Regions from separate parts of the Hydrogenophaga sp. L99 genome, predicted to be linked through region 1. Evidence: predicted binding sites of a transcription regulator. Region 1 holds the regulator's gene; each other region holds the start of a gene.
What was found. Region 1 encodes sigma-54, which starts transcription at its own class of promoters, with help from an activator protein. Its sites were predicted from a motif close to TGGCANGNAANCTGCTTT; they were not measured.

Region 1 (2,196 bases):
CTACGGTAACCGCCGTGCCAGAGCTGCACCAATACCCGTTGAGAGAGTCGGCTGTGCAGGTTCAGCCGCATGGCGTCGCGCCACGAGGCCTGCACGCCCACACCGCCACGCGCCTTGAAGGCCAGCGGCTCGCCGGTGATGCGCTGCACCTCTGCGGCCAGGTAATCCTCTACGCCAGCGGCGCAAGGGAGAAAAAGTTTGAGTTGGTTCATAACAAGTTACTTCGGCAATGGCTACAGAGCATCTGGTGCGTTGACCCCTTCCAGCATGCCCCACGGAACCGCCCTTCGACAAGCTCAGGACGGGCCGCTGGGGTGGCGGTGACGCGAAGCGGCGCGGGGGGTTACAAGCTCTTTCGCAGGTTCGCGGGCGCAATGCGCAGCGCCTCGCGGTACTTGGCCACGGTGCGCCGCGCGCATTCGATGCCCTGCTCTTTGAGCAGGTCGGAGAGCTGGTTGTCAGACAGCGGTTTGGCCGGTTCTTCGGCCGCAATGAACTGCTTGAGCAGCGCACGCACCGCAGTGCTCGACGCGTTGCCACCGGTTTCGGTGCCCAGCGACGAGCCAAAGAAATACTTGAGTTCGTAAGTGCCAAACGGCGTGGCCATGTATTTGGCGGTGGTCACGCGGCTGATGGTGGATTCGTGCAGGCCCAGCTCGTCGGCAATTTCGCGCAGCACCAGCGGGCGCATGGCGAGTTCGCCGTGCATAAAGAAGTTGCGCTGGCGCTCCACAATGGCGCTGCTCACACGCAAGATGGTGTCAAAGCGCTGCTGGATGTTTTTGATGAACCAGCGCGCTTCTTGCAGGCGCTGCTGCATGGCGGCGTGGCCGGCTTCGCCGCTGGCGCCACCGTCGCGCCCACCGCGGTTGCCGCGCATGGCGTTGGCGTACACGTCGTGCACGCGCAGGCGCGGCATCACCTCGGCGTTGAGCTGCACTTTGAAGCCCCGCCCAGCGCGGGTCACGAGCACATCGGGCACCACCACGTTGCGCTCCACGTCGACAAAACGGCGGCCGGGCTTGGGCTCCAGCCGCGCGATAAGGCCCAGCGCGGCGCGGGCGGTTTCGTCGTCAATGCCACACAACGCACACAAGCGCTTCACGTCGCGCTTGGCCATGAGCTCCAGCGGCTGCTTGCAAATGGCCAGGGCAGCGCGGGCCTCAGGGCTGTTGCGCATTTCCTCGATCTGCAGGCGCAGGCATTCGCCCAGGTCGCGGGCGCCCACGCCAGCCGGCTCCATGTGCTGCAGCAAATGCAGGGCCATGGTGAGGCGCTGTTCGAGGGCTTCGCGGGCCTCCAGCTGTTCCGGGTCTTCCCCGGTTTCCGGGTCGGCCGTCAGCACACCGGGGTTGGACAGGCTGAGCCAGGCGGTGGCCAGGTCGGCCAGCGTGTCTTCCAGGTAACCGTCGTCGTTGAGCGACTCGATCAGGAAATAGAGCGCGGCGCGGTCTTCGTCGCTCAGGCGCAGGCAGCGCGCCTGGTCGTGCAGGTGGTCTTGCAGGCTGACGGGCACGCGCGCCAGGTCGGCCGCAGTGGCGGTTTCGTCGTCGTCGCCCGAGCCGCTGTTGCGGGGCGGTGCGTCACCACCCCACTCGCTGTCGTCGGGCGCCATTTCCACGGTGCCGTCGCCTTCCCAGCTTTCTTCCACCGGGGTGGCACCGTCCAGGCGGCCTTCCAGCTCATCGCTTTGCGCGCTGTCGGTGGTGCTGTCGCTGGAGGACACGCGCTCAGACACCAGGCCGTCGTATTCGGGCGCGGACGCCACCGCCTCGGCCCCAGCCTGTGTGGCGTCGGTGATCTGCTCACCCGCGCTCACCGGTGCGTCGGTCTGCTCCAGGCCAAACGCTTCGCGGTCGGCGATCTCGTCGGTGCGCTCCAGAAACGGGTTTTCGTCCAGCATCTGCTCGACTTCCTGCGCCATTTCCAAGGTGGACAGTTGCAGCAAACGGATGGACTGCTGCAACTGCGGCGTGAGCGCCAGGTGCTGCGAGACGCGGAGGGACAGGCCTTGTTTCACAGGCCGCCCCCCCGCCGCGCTGCGCGCGTCCCCCCCAGGGGGGCGCACCCTGGGACCGGCAAAGCCGGATCCGCGGGTGCCCTGAATAGCGGCGCCTCACTCGCCCACCGTGGCGTGGGCGAAGTGGCCGGGTCAGCCGCCGGGCCGCCCCAAGGCAGGCCCAGCCCCCTTGGGGG
Region 2 (2,196 bases), 530 kb from region 1:
GGCACGTTCTGGATCTTGCCCAGGCCGTCGGCAAACTTGCCGGTGAGCACCTGGTTGATCACCGCCTCGGGCTGGTTCAGGTACTGGCTGGGCGCAATCACCTTGGCAATGAGTTCGCGGTTTTTGGGGTCGCGCGCCATGGCCGCTGAGGTGAGCACCGCGCGGTACAACGCAGCGAAGGTGTTGGGGTTTTTCTGGATGAACTCGGTGCTGGTGCCAAAGGCGCAGCAGGGGTGGCCGTTCCACAGGTCTTTGGTGAGCAGGTGGATGAAGCCCACTTCGTCGTACACCGCGCGCTGGTTGAACGGGTCTGGGCCAAGGAAGCCGTCGATGTTGCCGGCGCGCAGGTTGGCCACCATTTCGGCCGGCGGAATCACGCGCAGCTGCACGTCGGTGTCGGGGTTGATGCCGTTTTCGGCCAGGTAGTAGCGCAACAAGAAGTTGTGCATCGAGTAGTCAAACGGAATGCCGAACTTGAAACCTTTCCAGTTTTTCGGATCCCGGTTGTTCTTGTGTTTCAGCGCCAGCGTGATGGCCTGCCCGTTGATGTTCTGGATGGTGGCCACGTTCATGGGCGTGGCGTTGCTGCCCAGCCCCTGGCTGATGGCCAGCGGCATGGGCGACAGGAAGTGCGTGGCGTCGTATTCCTTGTTGATCATCTTGTCGCGCACCAGCGCCCAGCCGGCGGTCTTGGTGACTTCCACGTTCAGGCCCTGCTTTTGGTAGAAGCCCAGCGGGTGGGCCATGATCAGCGGCGTGGCGCAGGTGATCGGGATGAAGCCGATCTTGAGGTTGGTTTTTTCCAGGCTGCCTTTTTCCTGCGCCATGGCCTGCATGCTGGCCACGGGCAACACACTGGCAATGGCCGCCATGGCCGTGCCCTTGCCCACCGCGCGCAGAAAGCGGCGGCGCTCTTCGTCTTGCGGAAACAGCGCCTTCACCAGCGTGGCTTCAATGAACTCGTTGCTGTAGGCCTCGAACTCGGCGGTCTCGCTGCGCCGGCGCAGCTCGACGGCCGCGCTGTCGGCGGCCACCTCGGCGTGGTGGTCGGCCAGCGTGTGGTCGCGGCCACAGCTGCACTTCATCATCAAAGGGCGGTCGGCGTTGTAGGGATCGAAGAATTCGGACATGGCACACCTCGTGAGTTGTAGACGCGGTGTGTATTGCAAGCTGCGGGCCAACCGGCGTGCCAAGCGGCTGCGTTTGCGCTCTGGCGTGGCATTTCGCGGCAGCGGGCCCCACGCGGTGTAGGGGTAGCCCTACAAATGCTGCCAGAACAGCCCGGTTCAGGCCGGTTTGGGGGCGCGCGCGTGGCGCTCGGCGTACAGCGCCAGCTCCACGTCGTTCTTGGCGCCGGTCTTTTCCAGGATGCGTGCACGGTAGGTGCTCACCGTGTTGGGCGCCAGGCCCAGCTGTGCACCAATTTCGCTCACGGTGCGGCCTTGCGTGAGCAAGCGGTAGACCTGGTACTCCCGGTGCGACAGCGCCTCGGGCCCGCCCTGGGCCGAGGCACTGCCCACCGCTGCGGCCAGCGCTTCGGCCGTGGCCTGGCTCAGAAACACCCCGCCGCCGGCGGCCTTGCGCACGGCGGCCAGCATGTCGTCGGGGTCGGCGCTTTTGTTCAGGTAGCCACAGGCGCCCAGGCGAATGCAGCGCACCGCGTATTGCTTTTCGGGGTAGGTGCTGAGCATGAGCACCGGCAGGCGCGGGTACTCGCGCTTGATCGCTTGCAGCACATCGAGCCCGTCCAGCCCGGGCATGGCAATGTCGAGCAGCACCAGGTCCAGCCCCAGCGGACCGCCCAGCGCCTGCACCGTGGCCAGCACCTCGATGCCCGTCTGCGCTTCGGCCACCACCTGCACGTCGGGCGCATCGGCCAGGATCTGCTTGAGCCCTTCGCGCACGATGCGGTGGTCGTCCCCGATCAGCACGCGGATGGTTTCGGGCAAGGTGTCAAACACGGTGTTCAAGCGGTGGCTCCGTCCGGCAAGGTGAGCGTGAGGCACATGCGCGTGCCCCGTCCTGGTGCGCTGGTGATCTGCACGTCGCCCCCAAAGTGGCGGGCCCGCTCGCGCATGCCCATCACGCCGTAGGCGTCGGCGGCCTCAAAGGCCTGCGCCGGCGCACCCACGCCATTGTCCTGCACCGCCAGGCTCAGCGCCCGCCCCTGCACCGCAATGGACACGGCCAGGTGCC
Region 3 (2,196 bases), 1.9 Mb from region 1:
GGTTTTCGATCATCTGCGCCGACATGCGCACCAGCGCCAGCGTGTGCTGGTGCACGCTGCGGTGGTCTCCGGTCACGTCCAGCGCGCCAATGACCTGGCCATAAGGGTCAAAGATGGGGGCCGCTGAACAGGTGAGGAATTTGTTGGCGTTCAGGTAGTGCTGGCTGCCGTGCACCGTGAGCGCTTCTTGCTCGGTCAGGGCGGTGCCAATAGCGTTCGTCCCTTTGTTTTCTTCAGACCAATCCATGCCCGGGGTCAGCGCCACCTGTGAGGCTTTTTCAAGGAAGTCGGTGTCGCCCAGCGAGTGCAGCACCATGCCACGTGCCGACGTCAGCAGCACCATGCTGTGGGTGTTGACGATCTGGTCGTACAGGGTCTCCATGACGGGCGCCGCGTGCTGGAAAAGAAACTTGTTCTCCTCCAGCACGTCGGCCAGTAGCCCGCGTCCGGGGCTGGAAAAATCGGGTTCGTCCTGTGCCGACAGGCCGTGCGCGAGCGAACGCCGATGCGACTGAGAGATCAAGCCCGCATCCGTGCCTTTTAGGTCATTGGACATGTTGTGGCCACCCTTCGGGCGGCCCATGCCGTGCATCTGCATCCCGCCGTTCATGTCGTCTCCTGCTACCGGGGTCAAGGTGTCCCAGGGATCCATTCCCCACGGCAACATCTCATGAGATGTGCCCGTCGAAGACGGATCAACTTTTTTGATTTCTTGCATTTCATTGTCCTCGCATCTGTGTCAGGGATCAACACAGGCTTTCCCTTGGTTGCTCCAGACCGTGGCGCTGGAGTGTTCCAGACAAAGCAAATTGCTCGCCACAGGCGCGCCCACCCCATGTGTTGGCTCACAGCGGGCTGCGTCTGTACCAGGGGGAGATATTTCTGCTTCAAATTGCAACACTGGTGTTGCGCGATGGCTCTTGTCTAGCGTGTAACTGAAACCTTCTCGGGGCGCTGGCAGGGCGTTGCTTTGGCCCAAAGTGTGCCTGGCCTGCATATTGCTGAAGAGGGTTGCGTACCCGTTTTTCAGCTTTCAGTCTTCGGAGACAAACCCATGAAATATCCCATCCATTTTCGTATCCAACTTCTGGGCCGCTGGGCCCTTGGCCTGGCCTTGTGTGCGGGTCTCGCCGCGGTGGTCCATGCCCATGGGGATGTCACCCCCCAGGCGGTTGACACAAGCACGCTGCCCAAGCTGGGCGAAAAATGGCTGGACAGCAACCCGTACACCACCGGCGCACCGGAGTACAAGGAAGCCTTGCGCATCGGTTCCTCGGCCTACAACCAGAACTGCGCGCGTTGCCACGGGCTCGAAGCCATCTCAGGGGGTATTTCTCCTGACTTGCGCAAGTTTGACCAAGAGTGCACGGGCATGGCAGACGAAGCCAAGAAGAAGGCGTGTTTCAAAGAAATGGACGAGTTCTATGTGGCCACCGTGCGCCGCGGTCGTGTGCGGGATGGACGCGTCTACATGCCACCCTTTGAAAGCACCTTGTCGCAGGAAGCCATCTGGACCATCAAGGCCTACCTCGAAACGCGTCGCGAACCCTGATGCCCTCTGAGTGTTTGCCCGAGTGCGGCGGGTCCGAGTGGATCCCGGCCGTCTGGGCAGGCTAGAGCACCACTTCCAGGCGACGATTTGCCCAACCCGCACAGGAGACCAAATTGAACCAGCACGACACCCCCGCCCCCCCATTGCCCAGCGGCGGCTCGGCGTACCCGAGCCGCCGTCAGGTGCTTGCCGCTGCCCTGTGCTCCACCGTGGCGCCCTTGTCATTGGCCCAGCGGCCTGACGATGGTGAGCCTTCTGAGTTCGAGGTCATCAAACAGCGCGGATCACTCATCGTCGCCGTCTACAAAGACAACGAACCCTATTCCTACGGACCGCCCGCCAACATGCAAGGGCTCGATATCGACATTGCCCGTGCTTTGACGCGTGAAATGGGCCTGGGCCTCTCCCTGCTGCCTTTTCAGGCGGCGGAAGACATGCATGGCGATCTGCGCAACATGGTGACCCGAGGGCACTACCTGGGCCATGGCCCGGCAGATCTGCTGATGCGCGTCCCTGTTGACATGCACCTCATGATGGCCGATCGCCTGGCCTTCATTTTCGGCACCTACCAGAAAGAGGTTCCCGTTTTGCTGGTCGACCGTCGGCGCTTGCAACGCGTGGAGACCCCAGACGACCTCAAAGGA
Region 4 (2,196 bases), 760 kb from region 1:
CACCACGTTGGCAAATGCACCAGGGTCGAGCACCGCCACCGCCACAAAGGGCACCACCATCATCACCAGCCACAGCGGTTGCGTCCACATCTGAAAACGGCTGATGACCGACACGCCGTGTGTGACCAGCGGAATGACCACCACGGCACAAATCAAATAACCCCAAGCGGGGGGAATGCCGAGCGCGAGTTCCAGCGCATAGGCCATCACCGCGGCTTCCAGGGCAAAAAAGATGAAGGTGAACGAGGCGTAAATGAGCGAGGTGATGGTGGAGCCGATGTAGCCAAAACCCGCACCACGCGTGAGCAGGTCCATGTCCACCCCATAGCGCGCGGCGTACACGCTGATGGGCAGACCCGCCATGAAGATGATGAGACCGGTGGCCAGGATGGCCCAGAACGCGTTGATGAAGCCGTATTGCACCAGCAGCGTGGCGCCCACCGCTTCAAGAATGAGAAACGACGCGGCCCCAAACGCGGTGTTGGCCACGCGCCATTCGCTCCACTTGCGAAAGCGCTGTGGCGTGTAGCGCAGCGCGTAATCCTCCATGGTTTCGCTGCCCACCCAATGGTTGTAGTCGCGGCGCACGCGGGTGATGCGCTGGGGCGCGCTGGCGTCCGGGGCCTCGGCAACGGGGCGGGGCGAGCGGCTGGCGACGGGTTCGGGCAAAGGGGTGTTCACACCGGGTTTGTGCAGCTTTCATGCCATGCCGGGTGTGCAAGGGCCCCAGAGGGCACGGGACTTGCTAGAGACCCCCCACACAAAGCCCCAATACGTGCCCACCGCCATGGAACTGACACCTCGCGCTCAGCCGGCATGTGCGGCTGCAAGAGCCAACTATTGAGTGAAACGCAATGGAACTGACCCCTCGTGAAAAAGACAAGCTGCTGATCTTCACCGCCGCCTTGCTGGCCGAGCGCCGCCGCGCCCGGGGGCTCAAGCTCAACTACCCCGAAGCGATGGCGCTGATTTCTGCCGCCGTGATGGAAGGTGCCCGCGACGGCAAGACCGTGGCCCAGCTCATGAGCGAGGGCCGCAGCGTGCTCACCCGTGCCGACGTGATGGACGGCATTGCCGAAATGATTCCCGACATCCAGGTGGAGGCCACGTTTCCCGACGGCACCAAGCTGGTGACCGTGCACCAACCGATACCGTGATACCCCCCGCGCCGCGGTATTTGACCCACCCCCGCCGCGCTGCGCGCGACCCCCTCCAGGGGGCGATGCAAGTGGCCCGGCGAAGCCGGTTCCACCGCATCCCTGGATTCAAACATTTCGCGCCGACTGCCTGCCTCTTCACTTTGGAGCCATGACATGAAATCTCTGCCCACAATCGCGGCTACCCTGGCCACCCTGCCCGCCTTCGCCCACGAAGGCCATGGTCTGTTGGGCAGCCACTGGCATGCCACCGACGCCCTGGGTTTTGTGGCAGCGGGTGCGCTGCTGGCTGTGGCCGTTTGGCTGTCAAAGAAGTGAGCTCCGCCATGATCCCCGGCGAATACTTCATTGAAGCAGGCGAGCACGCCCTGAACCCTGGCCGGCGCACCGCCACGGTGGTGGTGCAGAACACCGCCAACCGCCCGGTGCAGGTGGGTTCGCATTACCACTTTGCCGAAACCAACGCGGCGCTCAGCTTCGACCGCGTGGCCGCCCACGGCATGCGGCTGAACATTGCGGCCGGCACCGCCGTGCGCTTTGAGCCCGGCCAGCAACGCACCGTGGAGCTGGTGGACTATGCGGGCGACCGCGTGGTGATCGGCTTTCGCGGCCTCACCCAAGGAGCGCTGTGATGGCCCACATTGCTCGCAGCGCCTACGCCGACATGTACGGCCCCACCGTGGGCGACCGGGTGCGCCTGGCCGACACCGGACTGGTCATTGAGGTGGAACAAGACTTCACCCTGCGCGCCGGCGGCTACGGCGAGGAAGCCAAGTTTGGCGGCGGCAAGACCATTCGCGACGGCATGGCGCAGTCGCAGCGCACCCGCGCCGAAGGCGCCGTGGACACCGTGCTCACCAACGCCCTCATCATCGACCACTGGGGCATCGTCAAGGCCGACATTGGCCTCAAGGGCGGGCACATCGTGGCCATCGGCAAGTCGGGCAACCCCGACACCATGCCGGGTGTGGACATCGTCATTGGCCCCGGCACCGAAGTCATCAGCTGCGAGGGTGCCATCGTCACCGCGGGCGGCATT

Region 2: AC4QBL_RS17180 (CmpA/NrtA family ABC transporter substrate-binding protein) is a predicted target of sigma-54. The motif match lies at 1,163-1,180, and genes of this name have one in related genera.
Region 3: pedF (cytochrome c-550 PedF) is a predicted target of sigma-54. The motif match lies at 988-1,005, and genes of this name have one in related genera.
Region 4: AC4QBL_RS03430 (urease subunit gamma) is a predicted target of sigma-54. The motif match lies at 732-749, and genes of this name have one in related genera.

Annotation. Positions count from the first base shown of each region.
Region 1 is NZ_CM178972.1:4,116,941-4,119,136, reverse strand. It holds gene AC4QBL_RS19680 (THUMP domain-containing class I SAM-dependent RNA methyltransferase) at 1-212, opposite strand, end outside; gene rpoN (RNA polymerase factor sigma-54) at 344-2,020, opposite strand.
Region 2 is NZ_CM178972.1:3,582,738-3,584,933, forward strand. It holds gene AC4QBL_RS17180 (CmpA/NrtA family ABC transporter substrate-binding protein) at 1-1,130, opposite strand, end outside; gene AC4QBL_RS17185 (response regulator transcription factor) at 1,287-1,970, opposite strand; gene AC4QBL_RS17190 (PAS domain-containing sensor histidine kinase) at 1,967-2,196, opposite strand, start outside.
Region 3 is NZ_CM178972.1:2,246,164-2,248,359, reverse strand. It holds gene AC4QBL_RS10770 (sigma-54-dependent Fis family transcriptional regulator) at 1-610, opposite strand, end outside; gene pedF (cytochrome c-550 PedF) at 1,055-1,552, shown strand; gene AC4QBL_RS10760 (substrate-binding periplasmic protein) at 1,666-2,196, shown strand, end outside.
Region 4 is NZ_CM178972.1:702,668-704,863, reverse strand. It holds gene AC4QBL_RS03435 (hybrid sensor histidine kinase/response regulator) at 1-681, opposite strand, end outside; gene AC4QBL_RS03430 (urease subunit gamma) at 855-1,157, shown strand; gene AC4QBL_RS03425 (hypothetical protein) at 1,314-1,475, shown strand; gene AC4QBL_RS03420 (urease subunit beta) at 1,484-1,789, shown strand; gene ureC (urease subunit alpha) at 1,789-2,196, shown strand, end outside.